One region of the Massilia haematophila genome, then DNA from elsewhere that is predicted to be linked to it. Evidence: predicted binding sites of a transcription regulator. Region 1 holds the regulator's gene; each other region holds the start of a gene.
What was found. Region 1 encodes sigma-54, which starts transcription at its own class of promoters, with help from an activator protein. Its sites were predicted from a motif close to TGGCANGNAANCTGCTTT; they were not measured.
Positions count from the first base shown of each region.

Region 2: a site for sigma-54 is predicted at 2,402-2,419, ahead of ACFOPH_RS10670 (PEP-CTERM sorting domain-containing protein). Genes of this name have one in related genera too.
Region 3: a site for sigma-54 is predicted at 5,967-5,984, ahead of pqqA (pyrroloquinoline quinone precursor peptide PqqA). Genes of this name have one in related genera too.
Region 4: a site for sigma-54 is predicted at 1,983-2,000, ahead of ACFOPH_RS20420 (TldD/PmbA family protein). Genes of this name have one in related genera too.

Region 1 covers NZ_JBHRVV010000001.1:4,766,087-4,773,943, forward strand. The annotation lists gene ACFOPH_RS21120 (monovalent cation:proton antiporter-2 (CPA2) family protein) at 1-1,437, opposite strand, end outside; gene ACFOPH_RS21125 (KpsF/GutQ family sugar-phosphate isomerase) at 1,535-2,557, shown strand; gene ACFOPH_RS21130 (KdsC family phosphatase) at 2,557-3,099, shown strand; gene lptC (LPS export ABC transporter periplasmic protein LptC) at 3,106-3,702, shown strand; gene lptA (lipopolysaccharide transport periplasmic protein LptA) at 3,733-4,296, shown strand; gene lptB (LPS export ABC transporter ATP-binding protein) at 4,299-5,057, shown strand; gene ACFOPH_RS21150 (RNA polymerase factor sigma-54) at 5,101-6,582, shown strand; gene hpf (ribosome hibernation-promoting factor, HPF/YfiA family) at 6,648-7,001, shown strand; gene ACFOPH_RS21160 (enoyl-CoA hydratase/isomerase family protein) at 7,142-7,857, shown strand, end outside.
Region 2 covers NZ_JBHRVV010000001.1:2,396,278-2,404,134, reverse strand. The annotation lists gene ACFOPH_RS10680 (M1 family aminopeptidase) at 1-1,246, shown strand, start outside; gene ACFOPH_RS10675 (hypothetical protein) at 1,402-2,259, shown strand; gene ACFOPH_RS10670 (PEP-CTERM sorting domain-containing protein) at 2,534-3,055, shown strand; gene ACFOPH_RS10665 (bile acid:sodium symporter family protein) at 3,070-4,071, opposite strand; gene ACFOPH_RS10660 (S46 family peptidase) at 4,244-6,379, shown strand; gene pnuC (nicotinamide riboside transporter PnuC) at 6,639-7,232, shown strand; gene ACFOPH_RS10650 (ATP-binding protein) at 7,244-7,762, shown strand; gene ACFOPH_RS10645 (TonB-dependent siderophore receptor) at 7,759-7,857, opposite strand, start outside.
Region 3 covers NZ_JBHRVV010000001.1:3,691,167-3,699,023, forward strand. The annotation lists gene ACFOPH_RS16325 (AzlC family ABC transporter permease) at 1-1, opposite strand, end outside; gene ACFOPH_RS16330 (zinc-finger domain-containing protein) at 272-466, shown strand; gene ACFOPH_RS16335 (YheT family hydrolase) at 492-1,487, shown strand; gene ACFOPH_RS16340 (DUF2946 family protein) at 1,480-2,070, shown strand; gene ACFOPH_RS16345 (alpha/beta fold hydrolase) at 2,143-2,928, opposite strand; gene ACFOPH_RS16350 (M48 family metalloprotease) at 2,933-4,516, opposite strand; gene moaC (cyclic pyranopterin monophosphate synthase MoaC) at 4,602-5,105, shown strand; gene ACFOPH_RS16360 (hypothetical protein) at 5,136-5,516, opposite strand; gene ACFOPH_RS16365 (hypothetical protein) at 5,580-5,840, opposite strand; gene pqqA (pyrroloquinoline quinone precursor peptide PqqA) at 6,077-6,151, shown strand; gene pqqB (pyrroloquinoline quinone biosynthesis protein PqqB) at 6,227-7,162, shown strand; gene pqqC (pyrroloquinoline-quinone synthase PqqC) at 7,159-7,851, shown strand.
Region 4 covers NZ_JBHRVV010000001.1:4,615,032-4,622,888, reverse strand. The annotation lists gene ACFOPH_RS20425 (TldD/PmbA family protein) at 1-192, opposite strand, end outside; gene ACFOPH_RS20420 (TldD/PmbA family protein) at 206-1,843, opposite strand; gene ACFOPH_RS20415 (class I SAM-dependent methyltransferase) at 2,241-3,032, shown strand; gene ACFOPH_RS20410 (serine hydrolase) at 3,377-5,008, opposite strand; gene ACFOPH_RS20405 (M1 family metallopeptidase) at 5,032-6,888, opposite strand; gene ACFOPH_RS20400 (TMEM165/GDT1 family protein) at 7,136-7,711, shown strand; gene ACFOPH_RS20395 (PfkB family carbohydrate kinase) at 7,819-7,857, opposite strand, start outside.

The DNA.
Region 1 (7,857 bases):
GCTGGCGCGGTTGATGCCGGCCGCGATCAGGGCTTCGCGCCGGCCGGCGTCGCCATACGAGACGTTCGAGCCGGCCGCCTGCGCTTCCTGCACCCGCTCGGGGTCGAGGTCGAGCGCATGCCAGGGCAGCTTCTCGTCCGACAGCAAGGTCGCCACGCTCTGGCCGCTGCGCCCGAAGCCGGCGATGATCACGTGCTGTTGCGCGGCCATCGTGCGGCTGGCCAGTTGCGTCAGCTGCAGCGACTGCATCATCCATTCGTTGGCCGCGATCTTCATCACGATCCGGTCCGACTTGGCGATGACAAAAGGCGCGACCAGCATCGACAGCACCATCGAGGCCAGCACCAGCTGCATCAGGAAGGGATCGATCAGCTTCGAGCCGGAGGCCAGGTTGAGCAGCACGAAACCGAATTCGCCGGCCTGCGCCAGGGCCAGGCCGGTGCGCATCGAGACGCCATCGGTGGAGCCGAAGGCTTTCGCCAGCAGCGCGATCAGCGCGAACTTCAGCAGCACCGGCACCACCAATAACAGCAGCACCAGCCACCAGTGCTCGAGCACCATGCGCAGGTTGAGCAGCATGCCGATGGTGATGAAGAACAGGCCGAGCAGCACGTCGCGGAAGGGCTTGATGTCTTCTTCGACCTGGTGCTTGAACTGGGTTTCGGAAATGAGCATGCCGGCGACAAACGCCCCCAGCGCCAGCGACAGGCCGGCGCGCTCGGTGATCCAGGCCGCGCCCAGCGTCACCAGCAGCAGGTTGAGCATGAACAGCTCCTGCGAGCGGCGCTTGGCGACCAGGGTGAACCAGTTGCGCATCAGCTTCTGGCCGAAGAACAGCAGCAGCGCCAGCACCGCGGCCGCCTTCACGGCGGCCCAGGCCAGGGTCACGGCCAGGTCTTCGGGATCGCGCGCCAGGGAGGGAATCAGGATCAGCAGCGGCACCACGGCCAGGTCCTGGAACAGCAGGATGCCGATGATGCGCCGTCCGTGTTCGCTTTCCAGCTCCAGCCGCTCGGTGAGCAGTTTCACCACGATGGCGGTGGAGGACATGGCGAGCGCCCCGCCGAGCGCGAACGCGGCCTGCCAGCTCACCTTCAGGGCCGGGATCCACATCGACAGCAGCAGCGCCCCGGCGACCGCGGCGACGATGGTCAGCACCACCTGGGCCAGCCCGAGGCCGAACACGATGCGGCGCATGGCGCGCAGCTGGGCCAGCGAGAATTCCAGCCCGATCGAGAACATCAGGAACACGACGCCGAATTCGGCCAGCGCGTGGGTGGAGGCGGTATCCGAGGCCAGGCCCAGCGCGTGCGGGCCGATCAGCACACCGACGGCCAGGTAGCCCAGCATCGGCGGCAGGTGCAGGCTGCGGAAGGCGACCACGCCCAGCACCGCACTGCCGAGCAGGAGAAGAGTCAGTTCGAGTCCGGATGCCATTCGTTCGTTTCTTTTACGCGCAGTGAGCGTTCGCAGTGAGCGTTGTTTAATACGTCTGGCAAGTTTTTTGCTTTCGCAATTCGTTTATACTTCCGGGATGAGTGTAACCGATGAAAAAACAATGCAGAACAGTTTTGACGAGAACCAGTCCCGCCGCGTGATGGAACTGGCGCGCGAGACCCTCGCGATCGAAGCCGACGCGGTCAAGGCCTTGCACGACCGCCTCGGCGTGGACGATTCCATCGTGCGCGCGGTGGCCACGCTGTACGCCTGCACCGGCCGCGTCGTGGTCTCGGGCATGGGCAAGTCCGGCCATATCGCGCGCAAGATCGCCGCCACCCTGGCCTCGACCGGCACCCCGGCGATGTTCGTGCATCCGGGCGAAGCCGCCCACGGCGACCTGGGCATGGTCACCGCCCAGGACGTGTTCATCGCGATCTCGAACTCCGGCGAATCGTCGGAACTGATGGATATCCTCCCGGTCGTCAAGCGCATGGGCACGCCCCTGATCGCGATGACCGGCAAGCCCCAATCGCGCCTGGCGCTGTTGTCCGACGTGCACCTCGACATCTCGGTATCCAAGGAAGCCTGCCCGATGAACCTGGCGCCGACCGCCAGCACCACCGTCACCCTGGCCCTGGGCGACGCCCTGGCCGTGGCGCTGCTCGACGCGCGCGGCTTCCGCGAGGAAGACTTCGCGCGCTCGCACCCGGGCGGCGCCCTTGGCCGGCGCCTGCTGACCCACGTGCGCGACGTGATGCGCAGCGGCGAGGCGGTGCCGTCGGTCACGCCCGAGACGCCGCTGGCGCGGGCCCTGCTGGAAGTGAGCCAGAAGGGCATGGGCATGACCGCCGTGGTCGATGCGGACCGGCGCCCGATCGGCGTGTTCACCGACGGCGACTTGCGCCGCCTGATCGAGCGCGTGCAGGACTTCTCGAACATCAGCATTCGCGACGTCATGCACCTGGACCCGCGCACCGTGCATCCCGAGCAGCTGGCGGTCGACGCGGTGGCGATCATGGAAGAATTCCGCATCAACCAGATGCTGGTGGTCGACCTGGACGGCAAGCTGGTCGGCGCCCTGCACATCCACGACCTGACCCGCGCAAAGGTAATCTGATGAGTAGCGTGATCACCGCACTGGAACACATGCAGCGCGCCGCGCGCGTGAAAGTGATGATCTTCGACGTCGACGGCATCCTGACCGACGGCAGCCTGACCTACGGACCGGACGGCGAGGTCACCAAGACCTTCTTCGTCCTCGACGGCCTGGGCATCCAGCTGCTGCAGAAGACCGGCGTGCAGACCGCCATCATCAGCGCGCGCAAGTCGCCGATCGTCAACGCCCGCGCCAGGGACCTGGGCATCAACCACGTCTGGCAGGGCTTCCACGACAAGCGCGTCGCCTTTGCCGAGCTGCTGGCGCAGACCGGCGTGACGGCCGAGGAGTGCGGCTACATCGGCGACGACGTGATCGACCTGCCCTTGCTGACCAGGGTCGGCTTCGCCGTCACCGTGCCCACTGGCCACCCGGACGTGCAGTACCGCGCCCATTACGTGACCAAGGCGCCGGGCGGGCGCGGCGCCGTGCGCGAAGTGTGCGACATGGTGATGCGCGCCCAGGGCACCTACGAACAGGCGCTGGCGCCGTACTTCGGGTAACGAGCCATGGCGACCCTCGTCAACCGCCGGACCTCGCACCGCTGGAAGCTGCTGGCGCTGATGCTCACGGCCGTGTTCTTCGCTTTCGGCAGCTTCTGGCTGCTGCAGGCCCTGCAATCGGAAGACGCGGACAATCTCGGCAATGCCGGGAACGAGCCCGACTACATCGTCGAGAATTTCAGCGTGGTGCGCATGACCGAGAGCGGCCAGCCGCGCTACCTGCTGTCGGGCGAGCGCCTGGCCCATCATCCGCTGAACGATGTCTCGGAGGTGAGCAAGCCGGTGGTCGAGAGCATGGCGCCGGGGCGTCCGCGCATGACCATGCACGCCGACCGCGCCCAGATCCACCACCAGGAAAACCGGATCGAGCTGATCGACAACGTCGACATCGTGCGCCCGGCCACGCCGGCATCGGAAGGGATGCGCGCGCGCACCAGTGCGCTGACCGTGCTGGCCGACGAGGAGATCGTCAAGACCGACCGTCCGGTGCGGATGGAGCTCGGCGCGTCGACCGTGAACAGCGTCGGCCTGGTGGCCGAGAACCCGACCCAGAAGCTGCAACTCGGCCGCGGCCAGATCGTCTATCCGCCGCGCCAGCGCTGACCTACACAACACAAGGAACGAGCACCCAACATGAAAAAAATCCTCGCTGCCGCCGTCCTCACGCTGCTGTCGCTGTCCGCTTCGGCCGAACGCGCCGACTCGCTCAAGCAGGCTGTCGTCAACTTCGATTCGCTCGACATCGACGAGGTGACCCAGACCCGCATCCTGACCGGTAACGTGGTCCTCACGCGCGGCACGCTCACCATGAAGTCGGACCGCGCGCTGGTCAAGGAAACGCCGGAAGGCTACATGAGCGTCACCCTGACCTCGGGCCCCGGACGCGTCGCGACCTTCCGCCAGAAGCGCGACGGCGCCGGCGACATGTGGGTCGAGGGCCAGGCCGAGCGCATCGAGTACGACGAGCGCCAGGAACTGGTGAAGCTGTTCTCGAAAGCCGTCGTCAAGGAACTGGAAAACGGCCGCCTGACCAATGAACTGAACGGCGCCTACATCTCCTACGACAACCGCCGCGAAGTGGCCGCCGTGCGCAACGACGCGAGCGGCGAAAGCAAGGTCGGCGGCGGCCGCGGCACCCTGATCATCGCGCCGCGCCGCACCGGACCGGCGCCAGCGGCAGCACCCGCAGGAAAGTAAACATGAAAGATGCAAGCACGAGCAGCACCCTGGTGGTCCGGGGGCTGCAGAAAAGTTACGGCAAGCGCCTGGTGGTGCGCGACGTGTCGCTGGAAGTGGGCTGCGGCGAAGTCGTCGGCCTGCTCGGCCCGAACGGCGCCGGCAAGACCACGTCCTTCTACATGATCGTCGGCCTGGTGCCGTCGGACGCCGGGTCGATCGAGATCAACGGCACCGACATCTCCAGCCTGCCGATCCACCGGCGCGCGGTGCTGGGCCTGTCCTACCTGCCGCAGGAAGCTTCGGTGTTCCGCAAGCTCACCGTCGAGGACAACATCCGCGCCGTGCTGGAGCTGCAGCGCAACGACGACGGCAAGCCGCTCTCGAAGGACGCGATCAACGAGCGCCTCGATTCGCTGCTGGCCGAACTCCAGATCGAGAAGCTGCGCGAGAACCCGGCGCTGTCGCTGTCGGGCGGCGAGCGCCGCCGCGTCGAGATCGCGCGCGCGCTGGCCACCAATCCGCGCTTCGTGCTGCTCGACGAACCCTTCGCCGGGGTCGACCCGATCGCGGTGATCGAGATCCAGCGCATCGTGCGCTTCCTGAAGGAGCGCGGCATCGGCGTCCTGATCACCGACCACAACGTACGCGAGACGCTCGGCATCTGCGACCGCGCCTACATCATCAACCAGGGCGCCGTGCTGGCCTCGGGCCGCCCTGACGACATCATCGCCGACGAATCGGTGCGCCGCGTCTACCTGGGCGAGCACTTCCGCATGTAGCAATCGTAGCAATCACGAAGCGACAACCTGGCAGCAACAAGCGATGAAACAATCCCTGCAACTCCGGACTTCGCAGCACCTGGCGCTCACCCCGCAGCTTCAGCAATCGATCCGCCTGCTGCAGTTGTCGACGCTGGAACTGCACCAGGAAATCGAACAGATCCTGTCCGACAATCCCTTGCTCGAACGGCTCGACGATCCGCTCGACCACTCGGTGCGCCTGCTCGCCGACGGCGCCATCAACAGTGCGCCCGGCAGCGGCGAGGCGCCGGCCGCGCCCGGCGCGGAAGAGGGGGCCGCGAACGGCGAAGCGGTGGACGGTTTCGACGCCGCGGGCGCCGATGGCGAGCGCGATGCCGACCGCGGCGATGGCGACTGGGGCGAACCCGGACGTGGCGCCGGCAACGGCGAGGACGAGGATGGCCGCCCGCAGCTGGAAGCGGCCGGCGTCACGCTGCGCGAGCACCTGTCGGAACAGGTGCGGGTGACGGGACTGGGCATGCGCGACCGCGCGCTGGCCGAACTGGTGATCGACGCCATCGACGACAACGGCTACCTGGAAGAGCAGTTGGATGAGATCCACGCGCGCCTGCCCGAGGAGCTCGAGGTCGAGATGGACGAGCTGCGCTGCGCGCTGGCGCTGGTGCAAAGCCTCGATCCGGTGGGCGTGGGTGCGCGCAGCGCCGCCGAATGCCTGGCGCTGCAGATCCGCGCCATGCCTGGCGTGCCGCTGGTGACGCGGCGCATGGCCCTCAAGATCGTCGAGGGATATCTCACCTGGTTCGCGCAGCGCGAATTCAACAAACTGAAAAAGGCGCTCGACTGCGACGACGAAGACCTGCGCGAAGCCCAGGCTGTGATCCGCCAGTGCAATCCGCATCCCGGCGCGGCCTTCGCCTCGAGCACCTCGGACTACGTGGTTCCGGACGTAATTGTCCGGAAAACGAAGAACGGCTGGGGCGTGATGCTGAACCAGGACGTGATGCCGCGCCTGCGCGTGAACAACATGTACGCGGCCCTGCTCAAGCAGGGCAAGGGCGAAAGCCAGATGAGCGCGCAGCTGCAGGAAGCGAAGTGGCTGATCAAGAACATGCGCCAGCGCTTCGACACGATCCTGCGTGTATCGCAGGCAATCGTTGAGCGTCAGCGGAACTTTTTCAGCCATGGCGCGGTTGCCATGCGGCCCCTTGTGCTTCGTGAGATAGCTGATACACTAGGACTACACGAGAGCACAATTTCTCGTGTCACAACTCAGAAATTCATGCTGACCCCGCACGGCATGTTTGAGTTGAAGTATTTCTTCGGAAGCCACGTCGCCACCGAAGCGGGGGGCGAAGCGTCTTCGACGGCGATCCGGGCTCTCATCGCGCAACTGACAGGAGCAGAAGACCCCAAGAACCCATTATCCGATAGCAAGATCGCGGAAATGCTCGGTGAACAAGGAATGGTCATCGCACGCCGCACGGTTGCCAAGTACCGTGAAGCACTGAAAATTCCTCCCGTTAGTCTCCGCAAATCCTTGTAACGGCGGCACCCTCGCGCTTCCTTGTGGCGCGGCGCGGCAGCCGCCACATCTTCAAAGGAGTGTGTATGAATCTCACCATCAGCGGTCACCACCTCGACGTAACCCCCGCCATCCGTGAATACGTACAGAACAAGCTCGAACGCATTACCCGCCATTTCGATCAAGTGATCGACTCCCACGTGATCCTCGCGATCGACAATCTCACCGAAAAAGACAAAAGGCAGAAAGCCGAGATTAATGTGCGCATGTCCGGCAAGACCGTGCACGTGGAAAGCGTTGCGCAAGACCTGTACGCGGCGATCGACCTGTTGATGGACAGGCTGGATCGGCAGGTGATGAAATACAAAACCATCCTGCAGAATCATAGTCACGAGGCGCTCAAGCGCCGCCCTGAAGGCGGAGAGGCAGCCGTCGCCTGACAGGCCGGCAAGCACCGTCTGAACGAGGGCGCCCATGGCGCCCTTTTCATTTCCGGCATGTTCATTTCTTGCCGCGCCGTCAATACCCCAGTTGTCTCGTCCTTCGGTAGAATGCGTGTTTTTTCTACCACGGACCGACCATGACCGACTTCGTCCTGACCCGCGTTGCCAACGGCACCGGCACGATCACCCTCGACCGTCCGAAAGCATTGAACTCGTTATCGCTCGACATGGTGCGGCGCCTGACCGAGGTGCTGCTGGCCTGGCGCGACGACAGCAGGGTCGACGCGGTCGTGATCACCAGCAGCAGCGAAAAAGCCCTGTGCGCGGGCGGCGACATCCGCTTCTTCCACGAAGCCGGCCACGCCACGCCGATGGGCGGTAGCGCGCTGCTCGAGGATTTCTTCACCGAAGAATACGCCCTGAATCACCTGATTCACTTCTATCCGAAGCCTTATATCTCGGTCATGGACGGCGTCGTGATGGGCGGCGGCATGGGCATCGCCCAGGGCGGCCCGGACACCGGACTGCGCATCGTGACCGACCGCACCAAGATGGCCATGCCGGAAGTGAACATCGGCCTGTTCCCGGACGTCGGCGGCAGCCATTTCCTGTCGCATGCGCCTGGCCAGCTGGGCAACTACCTCGGTCTCACCGGCCTGACCATCGGCGCTGCGGATGCCTTGTATGTCGGCCTGGCGGACGTGCACGTCCCCGGCGCTCAGCTGGGCGCGTTGACGGCCTTGATCGCGTCGACGCCCGGCGCGCAACTGGTCGACGCAATCCGTGGATTCGCGGCCGGCTTCGCGAGTGAAGTGGGGCCCAGCCAACTACAGGCCCAGCGCGCCGCGATCGA
Region 2 (7,857 bases), 2.4 Mb from region 1:
CCAGGATGCGGACTGGATCGATTTCGAGACCGTCGTCTCGACCAGCGGCGACCAGGTCGCGCTGGCGCCGGGCTACCTGCAGAAGTCGTGGAAGGAAAACGGCCGCAACTACTTCCAGTACAGGATGGACCAGAAGATGATGCCGTTCTTCGCCTACCTGTCGGCCGACTGGGCGGTGAAGAAGGGCGAGTGGAAGGGCATCCCGATCGAGATCTACCACGACAGGAAGCACGCCTACAACGTCGACCGGATGATCGCGGGCACGCAGAAGTCGCTGGACTATTTCACGACCCGGTTCACGCCCTACCAGCACAAGCAGGTGCGCATCCTGGAGTTCCCGAACTACCAGAGCTTCGCCCAGTCCTTCGCCAACACGATCCCGTTCTCGGAGTCGATCGGCTTCATCGCCGACCTGCGCGACAAGGACGCCATCGACTACGTGTTCTACGTGACGGCCCACGAAATGGCGCACCAGTGGTGGGGCCACCAGGTGACCGCCGCCAACGTGCAGGGATCGAGCATGCTGATCGAATCGCTGTCGCAATACTCGGCGCTGATGGTGATGGAGAAGGAATATGGCCGCCAGCAGATGCGCCGCTTCCTGCGCTACGAACTCGATCGTTACCTGAGTTCGCGCGGCGGCGAGCTGATCGAGGAACTGCCGCTGGTGCGGGTGGAAAACCAGGCCTACATCCACTACCGCAAGGGCAGCCTGGTCTTCTACCGCCTGCGCGACGAGATCGGCGAAGAAGCCCTGAACCGCGCCCTGAAGCGCTTCTTGCAGGACAAGGGCTACCAGGAGTCGCCGTTCGCTACCTCCGCCGAGCTGGTCGACTATATCCGCGCCGAAGCCCCGCCATCGAAGCAGGCCCTGATCACCGACCTGTTCGAGAAGATCGTCTTCTACGACAACCGCGTGCTGGAGGCCAGCGCGAAGAAGCGCAGCGACGGCCAGTGGGACGTGACCATGAAGCTGCACCTGGCCAAGACGGAGGCCGACGGCAAGGGCAAGGAGAACCCGCGCGCCTACGACGAACCGGTGGAAGTCGGCGTCTTCGCCCGCGCCAGGGGCGCCAAGGAAGCCGACGAAAAGGTGCTGCTGCTGGAGAAGCGTGCGCTCTCGGGCGCGAATCCGGTGCTGACCGTGACGGTCAAGGAACAACCGTTCGAGGTCGGCGTCGATCCCTACAACAAGATGATCGACCGGGTGTCGCGCGACAACCGCAAGGAGGTCAGCATCGAGTGAAGGGAGGGAAGGGGCGAGGCGGGCGCACGATTGCTGACCGCAAGGTCAGCAATCGTGCGCGTTGTTAATATGATATTGGCGATAATAAAAGTGTTGTCGCGCCAGACAAAGTCTGGCGGACATTTTTTGAACAACACTTTTCTATTGGAGAACCCATGTCCAGCCCAGCCACGCGCGCCGTCCGCCCCTCCCTGAACAAGATCGTCGTCAATGCCGTCAAGGGCGCCATCCTGCTGGGCGCCGCGACGGCCGGCATGGCCCAGGCCCAGCAATCGCCGGCCCTGGACCGTATCAGCATTTCCGGCGGCGCCTTCTATGCCGATCCCGAGATCCACCTCGGCGGCGACACCCGCTACGGCCGCGTCGACACGCCCGACGAAAAGATCGGCCACGAGAGCCTGCCGCGCGCCAAGGCCGAGCTGTTGTTCGGCGACAGCCACGGCCTGTCCTTCGATTACTTCCGCTTCAGCAAAGGCTACGGCGCCACGCTCGACGGCGACACCGTGTACGAAGGCCGTCCGGTGAGCGGCAGCATCGAGGCCGACGCCAAGCTGCGCCTGGAGATGGCGCGCCTGGCGTACAAGCTGTGGTTCGGCAAGGAAAAGAGCGTGTTCGGCGTCGGCCTGGGCGCGGCCTACCTGCGCGCCAAGATTTCCGGTTCGGCCGATGCGCAGGTGAGCGCATCCAACCCGCCCGAGACCTATACCTGGAGCGGCAGCGGCTCGTCCAGCGATGGCGTCTGGGCGCCGACGATCGAGCTGGCCTGGCGCTACGCCCTGAACGACAAGGTGCGCCTGTACGCCGAAGCGGGCGGCGTCAAGAAGAACGGCGGCACGGTCGAGGGCCACGTCTACAATGGCGCCGCCGGCGTCGAATGGCTGGCCGCCCGCAACGTCTCGCTGATGCTCGACTACGGCATCCAGAAGATCGACCTGCACCGCAATGGCGAACGCACTGCCGACCTCGACCTGAAGCTGACCGGCCCCTCGGCCTTCGTCAAGGTCCGCTTCTAAGACTGGATTCAAGGGCGAGGTCCGAGAGCCGGACCTCGTACCTGCTTTTCTTTCGCCATATCCTGTCGAGAAATCTTACGAAAATATTATTAATTTTCGGGCAATTATCATAACTCATTGTTTTTTATAAATATTTTCTCTCAGGCACATTTCCTGCTAACGAATGGTATTGCACGATGTTTTACCCTCGGTATCAGTGTGACATCCCTCGCATTGCTCCCGAAACTACCATCACCGGTCGGGATAACGACCATTCACTTGACAGGAATGCGCAATGAATCTGATGAAAAGTCTGAAAAAAGCAGCTGCTGCCGTCATGTTCTTCTCGGCAGGCGTGGCGAATGCGGGGCTGTACCAGTTCGATCTCACCGGCGATTACAACGCCAGCTGGCAGCTGGACTCCACCCTCGCGTCGGATGTTCCCTATCCCGGCCTCGGCTTCACCGTCTATGACGTCTTCGGTAACTTCCCGGGTTCGTGGTTCGACGTGGCCGACCTGACCTTCTTCAACGCTTCCATCGGCGGCGGCATGGAGATCCTCGACTGGTACGGCGACACGCTCCTGCTGAGCACCGACGGCCTCCAGCTCTACACCGGTTCCGAATACACGCCGACCTTCAAGCTCGGCACCTTCAACCTGACCCAGTACCTGGGGACCGGCGTCTACACCCTGACGGTCACCGACCTCGATGCCACCCCGGGCGAGCCGTCGCCCGTGCCGGAGCCGGCCACCACCGCGATGCTGCTGGGCGGCCTGGGCGCACTGTACGCCGTCCGCCGGCGCCGCCAGCAGTAAGCCTCAGGCAAGCCTCACTCGGCGCGCCTTGCCCACTTCTGCGCCAGCACGGCGCAGACCATCAGCTGGATCTGGTGGAACAGCATCACCGGCAGGATGATCATCCCCAGCGCCGAAGGCGCGAACAGCACCTTGGCCATCGGCACGCCGGTGGCCAAACTCTTTTTCGAGCCGCAGAACACGATCGTGATCTCGTCCTCTTTCGAGAAGCCCGCGCGGCGGCTGGTCCAGGTGGCCAGGCCCAGGGCGATCGCCAGCATCAGGCAGCTGACGCCGATCAGCGCGAACAGGGTCCAGCCCGAGACGTGTTGCCACAGGCCTTCGGTCACGGATTCCGAGAACGCGGTGTAGACCACCAGCAGGATCGAACCCTGGTCGACGTAGCGCAGCACCGGCTTGTGACGGTCGATGAAGGCGCCGATCCAGGGGCGCAGCAACTGGCCGGCAAGGAAGGGCAGCAGCAGCTGTTCGACGATGCTCAGCACCTGCGACCAGCCCGAGCCGCCGCCGGCCGCGCCGCCGTCGCTGACGATCAGCGCACCGACCAGCATGGGGGTGAGGAAGATGCCGAGGAAGTTCGAGGCCGAGGCGCTGCAGACGGCCGCCGCCACGTTCCCGCGCGCCATGGCGGTAAAGGCGATCGAGGACTGCACGGTCGAGGGCAGCACGCACAGGAACAGGATGCCGAGATACAGGTCCGGCGTGAGCAGCCCCAGGGCCAGCGGCTTCATGGCCAGGCCCATCAGCGGGAACATGACGAAGGTCGAGGCCAGGACCAGCAGGTGCAGGCGCCAGTGCATCAGGCCGGCGACGATGGCTTCGCGCGAGAGCTTGGCGCCGTGCAGGAAGAACAGCAGGCCGATGGCGACCGTGGTGACGTCGCCCAGCGCGACGGCGACCTGGCCGCTGGCGGGCAGGAAGCTCGCCAGCACGACCATGCCGAGCAGCGCCACGGTATAGGCGTCGAGCGCGAGCTTGTGCGCGAGGGTGGAGAGGAGGGTGGCGAGGCGTCCCATGGCGTTCCTTCGAAATGCCAGCCCGGCGGGCAATCCTCCATTCTAGCCAGAATGCACGAGTTGCGGGGCACGCGGTACGCTCCATGCATCCTGTATGGACGGCGAAAAACCTTTTTCCGGCCCCGGCCAAGGGCTATACTCGCGCTTGTTCCAACTCATCCGGGGTCCTACCTTGTTCAAATCGATCGTCCTGCCCGTCGCCCTGATCGGCGTGGCCGCCCATGCCGTCGCCGACGAAGGCCAGTGGCAACCGCACCAGCTGCCGCAGCTGAAATCCGAACTGAAACGCATCGGCATCACGATGCCGGCCGAGAAGCTGGCCGACCTGTCGAAGCATCCGATGAGCGCGATCGTCTCGCTGGGCGGCTGCTCGGCCTCGTTCGTGTCGCCGGACGGCCTGGTGGTCACCAACCACCATTGCGCCTACGGCGCCATCCAGCGCAATTCGACCGCGGAAAAGAACTACATCGTCGACGGCTTCCTGGCCAAGACCCGCGCCGAGGAACTGCCGGGCGGTCCGAACACCCTGGTGTACGTGACCGAGAAGGTCGAGAACGTCACCGATCGCGTGCTGAAGGGCCTGGGCGGCAGCATGAGCGGGCGCGAGCGCAGCGAAGCGATTTCCGCGCGCATCAAGGCCTTGATCGCCGAGTGCGAGAGCGACAAGGCCTACCGCTGCTCGGTGCCGGCCTTCCACCGCGGCCTCGAGTACTACCGCATCAAGCAGCTGATGATCCGCGACGTGCGCCTGGTGCACGCGCCGTCGGACAAGATCGGCAACTTCGGCGGCGACATCGACAACTACGAGTGGCCGCGCCAGACCGGCGACTACAGCTTCCTGCGTGCCTACGTCGGCCCCGACGGCCGCCCGGCCGATCCGTCGCCGAACAACGTGCCCTACAAGTCGAAGGACTTCCTGGTGGTGTCCGCCGAAGGCCTGAAGAACGGCGACCCGATCCTGCTGGCCGGCTACCCGGGCCGCACCAGCCGCTACAAGCTGCCGTCGGAAATCCGCTTCGCGCGCGAGGTCGACTACCCGGCCAAGGTCGCGACCATCACCGCCGACCTCGACGTGATCGCTGCCGCCACCCGCGGCAACGCCGCCTGGGACGTGCGCTACGCCAGCGTCGCCAAGAGCCTGAACAACGTGCTGAAGAAGACCCAGGGCCTGCTCGACGGCTTCGCGCGCAAGGACATCGCCGCCATCAAGGACGTGCAGGACGCCGAGTTCCGCGCCTGGTACGGCAAGAACGGCAGCGCGGGCAACCTGCTGGCCGACCTGGACGCCGTGATCGCGTCGGACATGGCGCTGTCGCGCGAGGAAGCGGCCTATGCCGAGGCTACGCATAGCGACCTGCTCAAGAGCGCGCGCACCCTGTACCGCCTGGCCCAGGAGCGCCAGAAGCCGGACGCCCAGCGCGACGCCGGCTACCAGGAACGCGACCTGTCCTTCATCAAGGCGCGCCTGACCCGCCTCGAGCAGTCCTTCGTGCCGGACGTCGACCAGGCGCGCTGGGCCGCCGCATTGACGCGTTATGCGAAGATCGACCAGAAGCTGCGTCCGCAGGGCCTGGACGCCCTGGCGCCGAACGCCGCCAGCCTGGACGCCTTCTACAAGGGCACCGAGCTGGCCGACACCGCCAAGCGCCTGGCCTGGATGAACGCGGACGTCGATGCTTTCCGCAAGTCGAACGATCCCTTCATCCAGCTCGCCGTGCGCCTGAATGAGGTCGCCGACGCGCTCGAGAACCGCCGCAAGGACATCGACGGCAACCTGGACCGCACCATCCCGCAGTACATGAGCGCCGTCATCGCCTGGAAGAAGTCGCAGGGTAAACCGGTCTACCCGGACGCCAACTCGACCCTGCGCGTGACCTACGGCACCGTGTCGCCGTACGCGCCGCGCGACGGCCTGGTCAAGGGCCCGTTCACGACCGTCGCGGGTATCCTCGAGAAGGAAACCGACAAGGACCCGTTCCTGGTGCCTGCAACGCTGAAGAAAGCGGTGCTGGAAAAGCGCTATGGCGCGTTCAAGGACCCGGTGCTGGGCACCGTGCCGGTCAACTTCCTGTCGAGCGCCGACACCACCGGCGGCAACTCGGGTTCGGCCGTGATGAACAAGCGCGGCGAACTGGTCGGCCTGAACTTCGACTCGACCTACGAGTCGATCACCAAGGACTGGTACTTCGACACCGCGATCACGCGCGCGATCCACGTCGACATCCGCTACATGCTGTGGGTGATGAAGGAGGTCGACGGCGCCGACAACCTGCTGAAGGAAATGACGATCAAGTATCCGAAGAAATAAGCAGTCTGGATCGATCGAAGAACCGCGGCCGGAGCGATCCGGCCGCGGTTTTTTTATGCTGGATTGCGGGAACACGTCCGGCATACCCGCCTGGCGCTGCCCGGCTGCGAACAGGGGTGTCCGGAACCGGACGGTTCGGCTTGCGCATTCGGGCGCCAGCTCGCATAATCGCCCGCTGACCTGCCGCCGCGATGCAGTACGCCATGCAGCAGCCTCGATCCGTCCGCGCACGGCCCCGCCTTCCCATCGACACGCCCGAATGAACGAAACACTCGCCGTCCTCGGTTTCAGCACCACGCCCCTCGAACTGGTCTCGTTTGCCCTGGCGGTGACGACCGTGCTGCTCAACGTCCGCCAGAACCACTGGGCCTGGCTGTTCTCGATCACGTCCTCGGCCACTTATGCGGTGGTGTTTTTCGACGCGCGCCTGTACGGCGACAGCGGCCTGCAGCTGGTGTTCATCGCGGCCTCGGTGTGGGGCTGGTACCAATGGCTGCGCGGTGCAGCAGAGACGCGGCTGGTGGTGACGCGCCTCGGGGCCGCCGGCTGGGCCTGGGCAGTGGCGGCATGGGGCCTGGGTTTTCTCCTGCTGTCCTGGTTCCTGAAGAACTACACGAACACCGACGTGCCGCACATCGACGGCTTCCTCACCGCCGGCAGCCTGGTCGGCCAGCTCCTGCTGGCGCGCAAGAAAGTCGAGAACTGGCACGTCTGGATCGTGGTCGACGTGCTCTACGTCGGCCTCTACCTGTACAAGGACCTGCACGTGACGGCCGTGCTGTATGCGGTGTTCGTGCTGCTGGCGGCGCGCGGGCTGCGCGCCTGGAGCAATATCGCGCGAGTGGCGCAATGAGTGTGTTCTCGATGAACGCGCCTTTGCGCATCGCCGTTCTCGGCGCCGAGTCGAGCGGCAAGTCGACCCTGTGCGAAGCGCTGGCCCGGCGCTACGCTACCCTCTGGGTGCCGGAATACCTGCGCGAATTCGTCGACACGATGGGGCGGGTGCCGTTCGAGGACGACCAGTTCGGCATCGCGCGCACCCAGCGCGAACGCGAGGACGCCGCCGCCGCGCAGGCAGGACGTTACCTGTTCTGCGACACCACGCCGCTGATGACGGCCCTCTACAGCCGCGTCTACTGGGGCAGGGTGGATGACCGACTGGGGGAACTGGCGCGCAGCCACGATTACGCGCTGACCCTGGTGACCGCCACGGATACGCCATGGACGCCGGACGGGCTGCAGCGCGAATCGGAAGAGGTGCGCCAGATGGTGCACCGGATGGTGCTGGCCGAGCTGAACGAACGGGGCATCCCGTTCGTGTTGATCAGCGGAGACCTGCCGCGGCGTCTGCGGCAGGTGGAGCTGGCGTTGGCAGCCCTTTAGAAGTCGAACTGCGCCGACACGCGGAAGGTGCGCGGCGCGCCCGGCAGCAGGTAGCCGCCCAGTTGCTGGGTGACGTCGCGCCAGTAGAACTTGTC
Region 3 (7,857 bases), 1.1 Mb from region 1:
TGTCGCCTTCCTGCAACAACCTGGATGAGGAAACACTGCGGTAACGCGGAAGATGAAAAGCATGAAATGCAGCGGATAAATGTAGGGTGGGCACTTGTGCCCACGCGGTACGCACGCAAACCCTGGCCACGTGTAGCGAAATGTCGCTCGCACCGCGTCCCAGACCCGCAAGCAATGTGATCAATTCACCATTCTACCGATCATCCCGTTCCCCCGCTCGAATCCGTTAAAATCCCCTCTTTGCCCAACTTTGCTCGACGGAGAACTTTCAATGAATGTAAAGACGATGCCTGTGGTGGAACTCGAGGCCAAGGACCTGCCGGCGCACTGCCCGAATCCGGCCATGCCGCTGTGGTCGTCGCATCCGCGCGTCTTCCTCGATTTCGATCATGAAGGCACGGCCAAGTGCCCGTACTGCGGCACCCACTACCGCCTGGCCCCTGGCGTCGAGTTCAAGCACCACTAAGCCGGCTGCGGCCCGGCCGCTCCCCATGAACTACGTCGCCCCGAGGTGGCTGCCCGGCGGCCACCTGCAAACGATCTATCCCGCGACCTGCATCGCCAAGCCGCCGGTCGCCTACCGACGCGAGCGCTGGCTTGTTTCGGATCCGCTGCTGGGCGACGATTTCGTCGACGTCGATTTCGTCGACGGTGAGCCCGGCAAGCCGCTGGTGGTGCTGTTCCATGGGCTGGAAGGAAGTTCGAACAGCCATTACGCGCGCGGCCTGATGGCGGCGCTGGCCAGCCGCGGCTGGTCCGGCGCGGTGCCGCATTTCCGCGGCTGCTCGGGCGAAGCGAACCTCACCGCCCGCTTCTATCACTCCGGCGACGCCACCGAGATCGCCTGGATCATGGACCGCCTGCGCCTGCGCGCGCCGGGTCCGCTGTACGCCGCCGGTGTCTCGCTCGGCGGCAACGCCCTGCTGCGCTGGCTCGGCGAATCCGGCCACGGCGCCGACTTCGTCACCGCCGCCGCCGCGATTTCCGCCCCGCTCGATTTGGCACGCGGCGGCGAAGCCCTGTCCTCGGGTCTGAACATGCTCTACACGCGCATGTTCCTGCAAACCCTGAAACCGAAGTGCCTGGCCAAGCTCGAACAGTTCCCCGGCCTGTTCGATCGCGACGCCCTGCTCGCCGCGCGCGACCTCTACGCCTTCGACAACGTGGTGACGGCTCCGCTGCATGGCTACCGCGACACCGACGACTACTGGCACCGCGCCAGCGCGCGCCACGTGCTGAACGAGATCACCGTGCCGACCCTGGTGCTGAACGCCCGCAACGACCCCTTCCTGCCGAGCGTGCACCTGCCGACCAGTGCGTCGCAGGCGGTGACGCTGGAATACCCGGCGGAAGGCGGCCACGTCGGCTTCCCGGTCGGTCGTGTTCCTGGCCGCATCGACTGGCTGCCGGCGCGCATCCTCTCCTTCTTCGACGGCATCCGCGCGCCGGACGCCCGCGACTTATGCAATGCTGCTACCCATGGATGACATCGTAATTCAGGCAATGGCCAAGTGGCCGAACGTGCCGCACTGCTACGGCTGGCTCGCCCTCGACGCGCGCGGCGGCTGGCGCATGCGCGACGAAGCGGCCCAGCAGGCCAACGCGCCCGGCGACCGGCTGAGCAATGAAGCACTGGTCGGCTTCATCAACCGCAATTACCTGCACGACGAGCAGGGCCGCTGGTATTTCCAGAACGGGCCGCAGCGCGTGTACGTGAATCTCGAAAGCACACCTTTCATTGCGCGCACCGATCCGGCGCAAGGCATGGTGGTGCAGACCGGGGCGTCGATTCCTGCGATCGAGCGTTTGTACCTGACCGAAGCCGGCGAGGCGATCGTGCAGGCGGGCGAGATCGTGGCCCAGGTCGATGACCGCGACGTGGCGCAGTTGTTCGAAGGTCTGGAGCTGGACGGCAAGTTGGCCGGGGACGAGGCATTGATGGCCTGGATCGAAGGCGGGAACGAAGCGATGACGCTGCGCTATCGTGGCGCACAGGTGCCGGTCGAGCGCATCAAGCGTGAGGAACTGCCGCAGCGCTTTGGGTTCGTGCGCACGCCCGCGCAGGCTTGATACGCTTCCCGCAACCTGGCGTCACATCCGCGTCGGCGCTTCCAGACCCGGCATGCAATCGCTTCGACAGTTTCACGCCTGACCGGCCCGATCATCCCGCCACGCCATCTTCGCTGCCTCGCTGATCACCGACCGCACCAGCTCCGGCTCGGAAAACTGCGGAAAATGCCCGCTCTCCTTTGCCATCACCTGCTTGCCCAGCGGAGACAATTTCACCAAGTCCTTCTGGTGCCGCGCCCGCGCCTCGCGCTGCGCGGCCGGCGTGGCCCAGCGCAGCGGATGGCTTTCGCCTGTAACGACGTACAGGGGAATCGGCGGAAACGGCGGCGCCGCTTCCAGCTCGGCCAGAGTCTGGTCGACGTGGCGCGTTTCGGCCAGCGGATGGGCCGGCATGAGGCGCTCGCCCAGCGCCTTCAGGCCGCGCTGCAGCATGCTCTCGTGCCGCGGCAGCACGCGCAGGTCGTCCGGGCTGATCGCCTCCAGCAGCACGACAGCGCCGACTTCTTCCGGATACAGGCGCGCGAACAGGTTCACGACCAGTCCGCCAAAGGAATGGCCGACCAGCACATAGGGCTGGGGCACGCCGGCCGCTTCCAGCACGTCGCGCAGCGCCTCGACCATTTCATCAAGCGTCTGGGCGCGCACCGGCTTGCTGCTGGCGCCGATGCCGGGGCGGCTGTGGGCGAAGCTACAGTGCTCGCCGGCCAGGGCGGCAAAGATCTTGAACCAGGCGTCGACCGGCCCGCCCGTGCCATTCACCAGCACGATGGCGGGACTGCCGCTGCCGGCCATGACGTACTCGACGGTCTCGCCGGAGACGTCGATGGTCATCTTCATGGGCAGGACAACTGGACGCACGCGCTTATTTCACCTTCTCTTCGAGTTCCTTGTCCTGGCGCTGGCGCTCCCGGATCTCGCGTTCGCGCGCGTCGATCACGGACTGGTCGTAGAAGGACACATCGCTCGCCTTGCGCGCGAGGTTGAGCTGGTCCACCGCCGCCGGCAGGGCGCCCGCCAGCACGTAGGATTCGGCCAGCGACATGTGCTGCAAGGCGATCTTGCCCTGCTGCGAATAGGCTTTCGCCAGCAGGTCGTGGAGTTTCGGATCCTCGCGGTACTGGCGCACCTGGTCGCGCAGGTAACGCGTCGCGTCGTCGTACTTGCCGGCGGAGATCATCGCATCCGCATACTGGCGCGCCAGCGCGCGCGACAGCGGATAACGGTTGACGGCCTGCTCGGCATCCTTCAGGGCCTGCTGCGCGACTTCCTTCGGCTGGCCCGGCGCCAGCTTGATCTCGAGATCGAGCCCGGCGAACATGGCGCCGCCATCGCTGGCCGGAGCGGCAGAAAACACACCTTCCCGCGGCTGCATGCTAGCGCGCGCCTTGTCGAGCCAGCTGCGCGCGGCCGCCAGGTCGCCCTGCTTCAGCGCCAGGAAGGAAAGACCGTACTGGGCCGCGACCTGCTGCTGGCGCTGCGGCTGGTTCAGCTGGGATTCGAAAGTGATGCGGGTGTCGCGCAGGCCGGTGGTGCTGCCGTCCTGCAGCACGCGTGCGCGCGCCCTGGCGAGGTGAAACTCGATCGCATCGGCACGCTGGCGCAGCGGGGTCTCGCGGATGCGCGACTGGATGTCGGCAATGCGCTCGCCGGTCAGCGGGTGGCTGCTGAGGAAGGCCGGCAGTTCTCCGTAGATCTTGTTCGCGCTTTGCAGGCGCTTGAAGAAGGCGACCATGCCCGAGGTGTCGTAGCCGCCGGCGCTCATGATCTGGAAACCGACGCGGTCGGCCTCGCGCTCGGCATCGCGGCTGAAGCTGAGCTGGCGGTCGACAGCCAGGCCCTGCCCGCCCATCAGCACGCCCATCGCCGCATCCGGGTTGGCTTTCGCGGCCAGCGCCGCCAGGACCATCGCGGCCAGCGGCAGCAGCGCATCCTGCTTCTGCTGGCCGATCATGCGCGCGATATGGCGCTGCGACACGTGGCCGATTTCGTGCGACATCACCGAGGCCAGCTCGGACTCGGTCTGGGCCGCGATCAACAGGCCCGAGTGGATGCCGATGAAGCCGCCGGGCAGCGCAAAGGCGTTCAGCACCGGGTCGCGCACGGCGAAGAAGCCGAAGTCGGCGCCGGTCTCGCCGCGCGCGCCGGGCACGGCGTCGACCAGGGCGCCGCCGAAATGGTTCAGGTAATCGAGGATCTGGTCGTCGTCGAGATAGTCGCGGTCGCGCCGGATCTGGCGCATGATCTCCTCGCCGAGCTTGCGCTCGGTGATCGGCGACAGGTCTTCGCGCGCGGTGTCGCCCAGGGTGGGCAGGCGCGCGGACGCGGCAACGTTCAGGGATTGCCCGGCCGCCGAGGCACAGGCGAAACCGGTCGCAGCCGACACGAGCAGGACGGCCAGCGAACGGCGCCAGCGGGCGGATGCGGGCGGCAACGCAGGATGGGTCATCGGTTTCACGGTGCTATGATAACCCCATCCACGACTACTTTGCCGCGGACCGAAACACTTTCTTACCCAGCCATACAGACAGACAATGACCGATCCGAACCCGACCGCCGCCTCCCCGCTCACCCATTTCGACGCCAGCGGCCAGGCCCACATGGTCGGCGTCGGCGCCAAGAACGAGACCCACCGCATCGCGGTGGCGGCCGGCACCATCCGCATGCAGCCCGAGACGCTGGCGCTGATCCAGTCGGGCAACGCCAGGAAAGGCGACGTGCTCGGCATCGCCCGCATCGCCGCCATCATGGGCGCGAAGCGCACCAGCGACCTGGTGCCGCTGTGCCATCCGCTGGCCATCACCCGCGTCGCGGTCGACTTCGAGGTCGATGGCGCCAACAACAGCGTGCATTGCCGCGCGCAGGTCGAGACCCATGGCAAGACCGGGGTCGAGATGGAAGCGCTGACCGCCGTGCAGGTCGGCTTGCTGACGATCTACGACATGTGCAAGGCGGCCGATCGCGGCATGGTCATGACCAATGTGCGGGTGCTGGAGAAGCATGGCGGCAAGTCGGGCGACTGGACGGCGGCGATCTAGTCGTCGTTCGGCCAGTCCCGCCAAGACCCTTTACGCGCAAGGAATCGTCTTTGCGTCCGGCAAGGTAGTCAAGGGCTTGAAGCCGGCTGCGGCAGCTGCCGCGCCCTGGTCGACCGGGATCTCGAAGATCCCGATGCGGCCATCCGAGACACCGCATACCGCCGGGGTGGGCCGGCCATCGTTGCCGCACTCGGCAGCCTGGACCTGGATGTTGGCCGCAGCCAGTTGCGCTTGCAGGGCTGAGAGCGGGACGCCACCGCCGCTGCACTGCAGCGAGTCCATCGATTTGAACACTTTGGTACCGGGGACGATTTTGGTGCCGGCGAGTTTGGTATCGGCGTTTCCCTCGCCGCTACCACCGCAAGCGGCCAACGACGCCACAACTGCCACTGCCGGAAGCAAGATTCGCATATCAGGGTCCTTTTCAGCGAGTGTGACGACGTGATCGTCGTCCGACCCGAGTATGGACGAGCATTACATATTTTCCAAGTACCAAGTATCAACATACCCGATCGGCATGGACACGGCGGCGCGGGCAGGCTTCATCTCGCCGGCTGCATGCTTTCCATCCTGCGTGAGTGCCTGCCCCATCAGGCCGGCCACCTTGCAGTTCGCAACGGCAAAGCGCTCCATCGACTGGCGCTGGACCACCGTGGCGCTCTTCGCCAGCGCGTCGGCACAGGATTGCGATGCGCTGATGAAGGCGCGCAGCATCTGCTCCTGAATGACGGCCACATTTCGCCATCCAATTGCCCACGCACGTAGCACATGTGTCAGTTCTGCAATACCACTGTTCAACTTTGGCACACCTGATCAGGCGATTATCGCCATTCACAATTCCACGACGCCCCAGCGCGCAGGTGGCATGGGTATTGCCTATTGCCTCGTGACTGCACGAATCGCCAGCTTCGCAGTCGAGCCGCCTGCTGGCGCAATCGGAATGGCGCATTCAATCATTTAAGGAGACGATCATGACCTGGAGTAAGCCCGAGTTCATCGACTGGCGTTTTGGTTTCGAAATCACGCTGTACATCGCCAATCGCTAGCAAGCGTCAAGGCCGGCCATGGCGCCGCCGCCCCGGGCGCCGCCGCCGGCTGACGCATCTGCCTATGATCCGCCTATGAAAATCATCGTATTGGGCTCGGCAGCTGGAGGCGGTTTTCCCCAGTGGAACTGCAACTGCCGCAACTGCAGCGGGCTGCGCAGCGGCGCCATCCGGGCGACGGCGCGCACGCAGTCCTCCATCGCGGTGTCCGCCGATGGCCAGGACTGGGTGCTCATCAACGCTTCGCCGGACATCCTCGCGCAGATCCGCGCCATGCCGGCGCTGCAGCCGGAGCGTGCCCGGCGCGACTCCGGCATTGCCGCCGTGATGCTGATGGACGCGCAGATCGACCACGTCACCGGCCTGCTGATGCTACGGGAAGGAAAACCGCTGCCCCTCTACTGTACGGCCCCGGTCTGGCATGAACTCAACAATACGCTGCCTTTGGCGCCGGTCCTGTCCCACTACTGTGGCGTGCGCTGGCATGAACTGGCCGTCGGCAGCGACGCGGCAAGCATCAAGCGCCTGCCGGCGACGCAGGTGCCGGGCATCGAAGGCATCCGCTTCACGCCACTTGCGCTTAGCAGCAAGGCGCCGCCGTATTCGCCGCATCGGGAGCGCCCTGAAATTGGCGACAACATCGGCCTGCTGATCGAGGACGTGGCAAGCGGCAAGTCGGTGTTCTATGCGCCGGGCCTGGGTGCGATCGACCCGCCGGTGGAGGCTGCGCTGCGCCACGCGGATTGCGTGCTGGTCGACGGCACCTTCTGGAGCGCGGACGAAATGGTCACCCTTGGATTCTCGAAAAAGCGCGCGGCCGACATGGGGCACCTGCCGCAGTCGGGCGAGGCCGGCATGATTGCCGTACTCGACAGCATCGGCGAGCGGCGCAAGGTGCTCATTCACATCAACAACACCAATCCGATCCTGGACGAGGACTCCGAGCAACGCGTCCTCCTGGCGCGCCACGGCATCGAGGTCGCGTTCGACGGCATGGAGATCGACCTATGACTGTTGCCGTCCCCTGGAGCCGCAGCGAGTTCGAAGCGCAATTGCGCGACCGTGGAGCCGGTTACCACATCCATCATCCGTTCAACGTGAAGATGAACGAAGGCCTGCTGCGCGAGGACCAGATCCGCGGGTGGGTCGCCAACCGGTTCTATTATCAGGTCAACATTCCGCAGAAAGACGGCGCCATCATCGCCAATTGCCCGGACCGCGAAACGCGGCGCAAATGGGTGCGCCGCATCCTCGACCATGACGGCTGGGACGATAACGAAGGCGGCATCGAAGCCTGGGTGCGGCTGGGCGAGGCGGTCGGCCTCGCGCGCGAGGCCCTGTGGTCGCAACGCCATGTGGTTCCCGGTGTGCGCTTTGCCGTCGATGCCTACGTCAACTTCGCGCGCCGCGTCCCCTGGCAGGAAGCGGTCTGCTCGTCGCTGACCGAGATGTTCGCGCCAAAAATCCACAAGGACAGGCTGGCCAACTGGCCAATCCACTACGGCTGGATCGACCCCGCGGGCCTGCAGTATTTCCGCAGCCGCATATCGCTGGCCGAACGCGACGTCGAACATGGCCTGCAAGTGACGCTCGATCATTTCACGACCCGTGCCCAGCAGGAGCGCGCGCTCGAGATCCTGCAGTTCAAGCTCGACATCTTGTGGGCGATGCTCGACGCCATCGAAAAAGCTTATCCATAACCAAGG
Region 4 (7,857 bases), 150 kb from region 1:
GCGCTTGCCGAAGGCGACGCGCACGGTCAGGCTGGTGTCGTCGGTCAGGCCGGCGGTGGAAACGGCGTTGCGGGCGAAACGGATGTTACCGGCGCGTTTGCCGCCGATGCTGACGATGCACTCGTCGGCCTTCGACAGCGACATCACGCGGTCGCAGATGCGTTTGGTTTGTTCCTGGGTCAAGATGGTCATGTCGTTCCCTGCCTTAGCCGATCTTGCGAGCGGTGTTGATCACGTTGATGCCGTTGAAGCGCGCGGTCGACGAACCGTGCGACACGATGCTGATCTGCGGCGGTTGGCCCTTGCCGTCGAAGAAGGAGCCGCCCATGCGCCAGTCGCGCTCGTCGCAGATGGAAGTGCAGGCATTCCAGAATTCCTGGGTGTTGGCCTGGTAGGCGACGTCCTCCAGCATCTGGCCGATCTTGCCGTCCTTGATCTCGTAGAACAGGGTGCCGCCGAACTGGAAGTTGTAGCGCTGCTGGTCGATCGAGAACGAACCCTCGCCGACGATGTAGATGCCCTTCTTGATGTCCTTCACCATCTCGTCCGGTGTGAGCTTCTTCTTGCCGGCGGCCAGCGAGACGTTCGGCATGCGCTGGAACTGCACGTTGCTCCAGGAGTCGGCGTACGAGCAGCCGTGCGATTCCTTCTCGCCGATGATGTGAGCCTGGTCGCGCGTGGCCTGGTAGTTGACCAGGATGCCGTCCTTGACGATGTCCCACTTCTTGCAGGGCACGCCTTCGTCGTCGTAGCCGACCGCGCCGAGCGAACCCGGGGTGGTCTTGTCGGCGACGATGTTGACGATCGGCGAACCGTACTTGAAGTTCTTCGACTGCCACTTGTCGAGGGTGGCGAAGCTGGTGCCGGCGTAGTTCGCCTCGTAGCCGAGCACGCGGTCCAGTTCCGTCGGGTGGCCGACCGATTCGTGGATGGTCAAATAGAGGTGCTCGGGGCTGAGCATCAGGTCGTACTTGCCCGGGGCGACCGATTTCGCGGTCAGCTTCTTCTTGGCGTCGCGGCCGGCGGCGCGCGCATCCTCGATGATGTCGTAGGAATCGGTGTACAGGGTGGCGACGCCGCCGGCGGCCTTGATCTTGTGCTCGGGGCGGGCGTCGAGGTATTCGTAGCCCATGCCGACCGGTGCGCCCAGGCCGCTGCGCGAGCGGAACTTGCCGGTCGTCTTGTCGACCGCGGTGGCGCTGATCGGGGCCCACAGGCGGTGCAGGTCCTGGTCGATGTAGGAGCCGTCGGTCGAGGCAAAATACTTCTGCTGGTTCACCTGGAACAGCATCGACTGCATGAAGTTGGCGCCGCCGTCCATGCCAGCCTTGTTGGCGGCGATCAGCAGGTCGGCCTTCTCCTTGATCGGCACGGTGCGCCAGTCCTTCTTGATCGGCGTGCTCCACGCGACTTCACCGATGCCCTTCACTGGTGCAAGCTGCACCGGTTCGGACTGCAGCTTGGCGTTGGCGCGGGCGATCGCGACCGCCTGGCGCGCGGCACCGGCGATGCCGTCCGCGGTCATGTCGGACGTGGCCGCGAAACCGTAGGCGCCGTTGGCGATCACGCGCACGCCGACGCCGGCCGACTCGGTATTGACGACGTTCTCGACGTTCAGGTCGCGGGTGGTGACGAACTGGTTCAGATAGCGGCCGATGCGCACGTCGCAGTAGGAAGCGCCGGCCTTGGTGGCGGCGTTCAGCGCGATGTCGGCCAGCGCCTTCTTGGCCGATGCGGCCATGGGATTGATCAGTTCCTCGGCCGCGATCGCGCGTCCGGCGACCGGGATGAGCATCGAACCAAATGCGATGGTGCCGATGTTGAGAAAGGTACGACGTTCCATTGTGTCTCCTGAATTCAACCTGCTTCGGGGGCGGCGCGCACACGGGCAAGCCGCGTATGTATATGTAGAACTCGTGGCTGTCGTCGCGGCGAGCGCGACGGCAAACTGCTAAACATTATCAGCAACTAAAGATTTTGGATAGGCAATCTTTGTACCAGCCGGGCGTATTTCGAAATGTCCAGTCCATGCGGACGTCCATGGCGTGTCCGAGTGTCCGCTCGTACGGGATGCGGACAGTACATACGTCCTATCTGGCGTATTGACATGCGCCTGGGGTGCGCGCGTGGATTTGCTTGACTGGCAAGATGGCTTGCCGGATCATCGGGCGCGACGGCGACGGCGCTGCCGGGCCCGCAACCACTTGCAAGCACACGCAACCACACGGAGACCTAGACCCATGAAACGACTGATCCTGGCCGCCCTGCTGGCCACCGGCATCGCCGGCGCCGCCCAGGCCGACGACGCGCTGAAAGCCGCCATCGCCGGCGAGCACCGCGCCGAGAGCAACCGCGCACGCGACGTCTACCGCCATCCCTACGAAACCCTCACCTTCTTCGGCATCAAGCCGAACATGACGGTGGTGGAACTGGTGCCTTCCGGCGGCTGGTACACCGAGATCCTCGCGCCCTACCTGCGCGACAAGGGCAAGCTGATCGGCGCGGGCCAGGCGATTGCGCCCGGCAACCGTTACGGGGAAGCGTTCAAGAAGAAGCTCGACTCGAACCCGGCGCTGTACGACAAGGTCGTCACCAGCGTGTTCGAGCCGCCGACCCGCTACGACATCGCCGCGCCGAACAGCGTCGACATGGTGCTCACCTTCCGCAACCTGCATAACTGGGTCGGCAACGGCGACGAGGCGGTGAAGACCACCTTCAAGGAAATCCACAAGGTCTTGAAACCGGGCGGCGTGCTGGGCGTGGTCGACCACCGTTTGCCTGCTTCGATGAAGCAGGACGACAAGGCCTCGAGCGGCTACGTGCACGAAGCGTATGTGATCCGGATGGCCGAAAGCGCCGGCTTCAAGCTGGCAGGCAAGTCGGAAGTGAACGCCAATCCGAAGGACAAGGCGGATCACGAGAAAGGCGTGTGGACCCTGCCGCCGGTGCTGGCAAACAAGGACAAGGACCGCGAAAAATACATGGCGGTCGGCGAGAGCGATCGCATGACGCTGAAGTTCGTGAAGCAGTAAAGAGGACGGGGCCGATGGCCCCGTTTTCGATATGGCGGTGACGATGGCGTAGGGTGGGCACTCCGTGCCCACGCGGAAGCGTGATGCGTGCTGCTCCTATTTGATGCCGGCATTCCGCGCAGAGTTGGCAGTCTCCCGGGAGAGGCGTTAGCGTGTGCTCCATGAGACACGCTGTCTCGACACCCGCAGCGCGTCCAGAACACGGCCGCCGATGACATCGCGTTCCGCGTGGGCACGGGGTGCCCACCCTACGGTCCGCAAAGCGTTCCAAGCACGTTCACCGATGAAGCGACGTTACAGGGAAACACCAACAATAAAAAAACGGGCCATCGGCCCGTTTCACTTTATTTCTTCGCGCTTGCCTTCACCGGCTTGAACAGCAAATCGTGGAAGTCGTAGCTGAAGTCGGTTTCCTCGGACACCGCCTTCATTTTGACGTTGTCGATGCTGCCGTCGTGGTCGAGCGAGAAGGTGACGTAGGCGTCGGCGTTGAAGTTGCGCTCCTTCCAGCGCACGATGAAGGTGTCGTGCTGGAAGTGCTCCATCTCGCCGGTGAGGTCCGGCGTGCGCGAGAACGACATGCGCAGCTTGTTGCCGTTGCGCTTGATGTTCATGATGCCATACCACGGGTCCTCGTACTGGCCTTCATACGACGCCAGCGCCAGCGACGGCTTCGAGCCCGACGCGCGCGTATCCGTGGCCGATTTCAGGCGCGCCAGTTCCTTGGCATGCGCTTCCTCTTCGAGGTCGGCGACCAGCTTGATCCAGTCGGTCGGCGTAGCGCCGGTCATGTACTGGTCGAGCAGGCGGTACTGCAGGGCGCTCAGTGCGCCGCCGCTCTCGGCGTTGGTCAGGATGGCAATGCCCAGCTTCGATTCCGGCACCAGCAGCACGCGCGAATAAAAGCCCTGCAGCGCGCCGCCGTGCATGGCGACCAGCTGGCCTTTATAGTCGCGCAGCTGGAAGCCCAGCCCGTAGGCGTAGAAGTTCGGCTTCGTTGCAGCCAGGGGCGGCTTCGGGGTGTTGATCTTCATCGGCGTCTGCGCGGTCCACATCTCGCGCGCCTGGGCGTCGGACCAGAGGCGCAGCTCCTTGCCGTCCGCGCCCTTGGCGCCGGCCACGCGGCCGTTATCGAGCAGCACCTGCATCCATTTGGCGATGTCCTCGGCATTCGTGTTGATGCCCACCGCGCCGACCGCGTTCGCCACCGGCATCGATTTGACGGCCGTGATCTTGTCCTTGACCTTGCTGTGCGCGTTCGAGGCGTTCGGGTTGCCCTCGTTCTCAAGCAGGCTGGTGGTAGTCGTGTTCATGCCGATCGGTGCGAGGATGCGCTCGCGCACCGTGTCGCCCCAGGATTTGCCGGACTTCCGGGCAATGATCTTGCCGGCGACGATGTACAGTAGGTTGTCGTAGGCGTAGCTGTTGCGGAAGCTCGTCGCCGGGCGGATGTAGCGCAGCTTCTCGATGATCTCGTCGGTGCTGAAGGTGGTGGTCGGCCACCACAACAGGTCGCCGGCGCCCAGGCCCAGGCCGCTGCGGTGGGTCAGCAGGTCGCGCACGGTCATCTCGCGCGTGACGTAGGCGTCGTACATCTGGAAGTCCGGCAGGTGCTTGACGACCGGGTCGTCCCATTTCAGCTTGCCCTCGTCGACCAGCATCGCCAGCGCGGCGGCGGTGAAGGCCTTCGAGTTGGAGGCGATCTCGAACAGGGTCTTGCCGTCGACTTTCGCCGGCTCGCCGAGCTTGCGCACGCCGAAGCCGCGCGCTGCGATCACTTGTCCGTCCTTGACCACGGCGATCGCGATGCCCGGCACGTCGAAGGCCTTCATGGTGCGGTTGACGTCCTGTTCGAGGTTGTAGTTTGACGCGGCCGGGCGCGCGATCGGCGGCGCGACCGCCGTTTGCGCGGTAGCCGACGCGCAGGCGCCGGCGGCGGAAAAGGCGATCAGGATCGCGGCTGCGAGGTGTTTCATGTTCTGCACTCTGGTGTCCTTTTTTACTGTTTGGCCATCGTCTTGTCGACGCTGCTCTGCGTCTCCGGGTGGTAGCGTTCGCGCGCCGCTTTATAGACCGTTTCCGCCCAGGCGCGATCTTCCGTATTAGCACGCAGCGCCGTGTACAGCGGCACCACGAACTTCTGGCGGCCGACACTCATCAAGAACTCCTGCATCTGCGGGCGGACGTCGCGGTAACCGGCGTGCACGGCCGCGCGGTAGAAGCGGAACGCGACCTCCTTGTTGCCGGTCTTCGCCAGGCCGAAGGCGGCGTCGAGCTCCTTCAGGCGCGCGGCATCCGTCTTGTTGTCGATATCGTTCAGGAACTTCATCCATTCAGCCGCCGTCCAGCCCTTGGTGTCGAGCTTGACGGTCGGCAGCTCGCCTTTCAGCCAGGCGGCGGTGGTCGCGTCGAGGGCGCTGAGGCGCTGCGACTTCGCGTACTTCGCGCTGGCCGGGATGCCGGGGCCGTGCAGCCACTCGGCCAGTTCGGTCTCGCTCATCACCTGCGGATGCTTGGCCAGCAGGTTGGTGCGCAGGTAGGCCACGAACTGGTCGGTGGTGACGCTCTGGAAGGCATGGCCGTCGAACCAGCCGCGCAGGAAGGGATCGAACACGGCGCGGCCGGCACGCTCTTCGAGGGTGCGCAGGAACCAGGCGCCCTTCGGATAGGCCAGTCCTTCGTCGGTGTAGGTGGCGGATCCGTTGTCCGGGTCGCGCGTGAGCAGCGCCTGCTTCGCCGGCGGGATGTCCTTCAGCGACTCGATCGCCTCTTCCTGCTCGAGCTGCAGGTTCATCAGCGCCACTTCTTCGCCGTACAGGACTTCGAGGATGCGCGTGGTGACGTAGGTGGTGAAACCTTCGTTCAGCCACCAGTGCTTCCACGAGGCGTTGGTCACCAGGTTGCCCGACCAGCTGTGCGCCAGCTCGTGGGCGATCAGGTCGACCAGGCTGCGGTCGCCCGCGATCATGGTCGGCGTCAGGAAGGTCAGGCGCGGGTTTTCCATGCCGCCGATCGGGAACGAAGGCGGCAGCACCAGCATGTCGTAGCGCCCCCAGCGATACGGGCCGTAGAGCGACTCGGCGGCTTCGACCATCTTCTCGGTGTCGGCCAGTTCATAGGCGGCGGCCTCGATGCGCTGCGGTTCGGCGTAGACGCCGGTGCGGCCGCCCAGGGTGCGCGCTTCCAGCTCGCCGATGCCGATCGCCAGCAGGTAGGATGGAATCGGCTGCGGCATGTTGAACTTCCAGCCACCCTTGCCGGTGGCCTTCGGGTCGTTGTCGGCGCTCATCACCACGCGCAGGCCCTCGGGCGCCTCGATGCGCGCCGTATAGGTGAAGCGTACCGACGGCGTGTCCTGCACCGGCACCCAGGAGCGCGCGTTGATCGACTGCGACTGGCTGAACATGAAGGGACGCTTGCCGGACAGGGTCTGGGCCGGCGTCAGCCACTGCAGGGCGCTGGCGGTGGGCGCGGTGCGGTAGTGGATGCGCACCTTGGGCGCCTGGCTGGCGAGATGCACGTGCAGCGCCTGTCCCTTCTCCTCGTCGAATTTGTCCAGGGTGTACTTCACCGGGGACCAAAGGCCCTTGGCGTCCTGGGCCTCGATCTTCGCGATGGTGAGTTCGCGCGTGTCGAGGTCGAGCGTGCGCGCCGACTTGTCGAGCCAGTCGAGGGAGAGCTCGGCGTAGCCGGACAGCGTCTTCTTCGCGAAGTCGGCCTTCAGGTCCATGTGCAGGGCGCGCGTGCGAACCTGGTCGTAGTTGGCGTAGCTGAGGGGGTCGAGCGCGAAGGCATGCGCGCTCCACGTGCCGAGGATGGCGCACGCGGTGGCGCGCAGCAGGGAGGTGGTTTTCATGGTGTCTCGTCGATGGTGAAGCGGCCCGGTCTGGCGCCGGGGAGGACAGCTGAGCAGGATAGCACTTTCATTCGGGGGGTGAAAGCGCTGGCCGGGGCGGTGGTGTGCGGGCGTCGTACAGCGTGGGTTCGAGAACCCCCGTACGAAACCGACGGAGCGGATGATCGGGCGCCGCAGCGGTGGGTTCGAGAACCCACCCTACGCCGGGCCGACTCTGCTATGATCCGCGCTTTGCCCGCACCATCCTATGGATGCCTTCCTGGTCGCCACCGGCATCGTCGGTCTCGCTGAAATCGGCGACAAGACGCAACTCCTGGCCTTCCTCCTCGCCACCCGCTTTCGCCGTCCGCTGCCCATCGTCGCAGGCATCTTCGTCGCCACCCTGCTGAACCACGCCTTCGCCGCCGCCGTCGGCGCGCTGGTGAGCGAGCTGCTGGGGCCTTCGGTGATGCGCTGGGTGCTCGGCCTGTCTTTCCTCGGCATGGCGGTGTGGACGATGATTCCCGACCAGGTCGACGAAACCGAAGCCTCGCTGGCGAAGTTCGGCGTATTCGCCACCACCGTCCTCTCCTTTTTCATCGCCGAGATGGGCGACAAGACGCAGGTGGCCACCGTGGCGCTGGCGGCGCGCTACCAGGACATCGTGGCGGTCGTGGCCGGCACGACCTTCGGCATGATGCTGGCCAACGTGCCGGCGGTGTATTTCGGCGAGCGCATCGCCAACAAGGTGCCGCTGACGCTGGTGCACGGGATCGCGGCGCTGATTTTTGCGGGGCTGGGGATCGCGACGCTGCTGGGCGTGGGCGAAGGCTTCGGGTTCTGAACCGTAGTGAACGATGAGCAGTGTTGGTCCACGTTGATGCGCCAACACCATGCGAGCGTCACGCGTGGGCACAGGGGCGCCCACCCTACGTCAAGGAGCGATAAGGCTCACCGCCAGCGCGCCATCCACTTGTCGTAGAAGCCCAG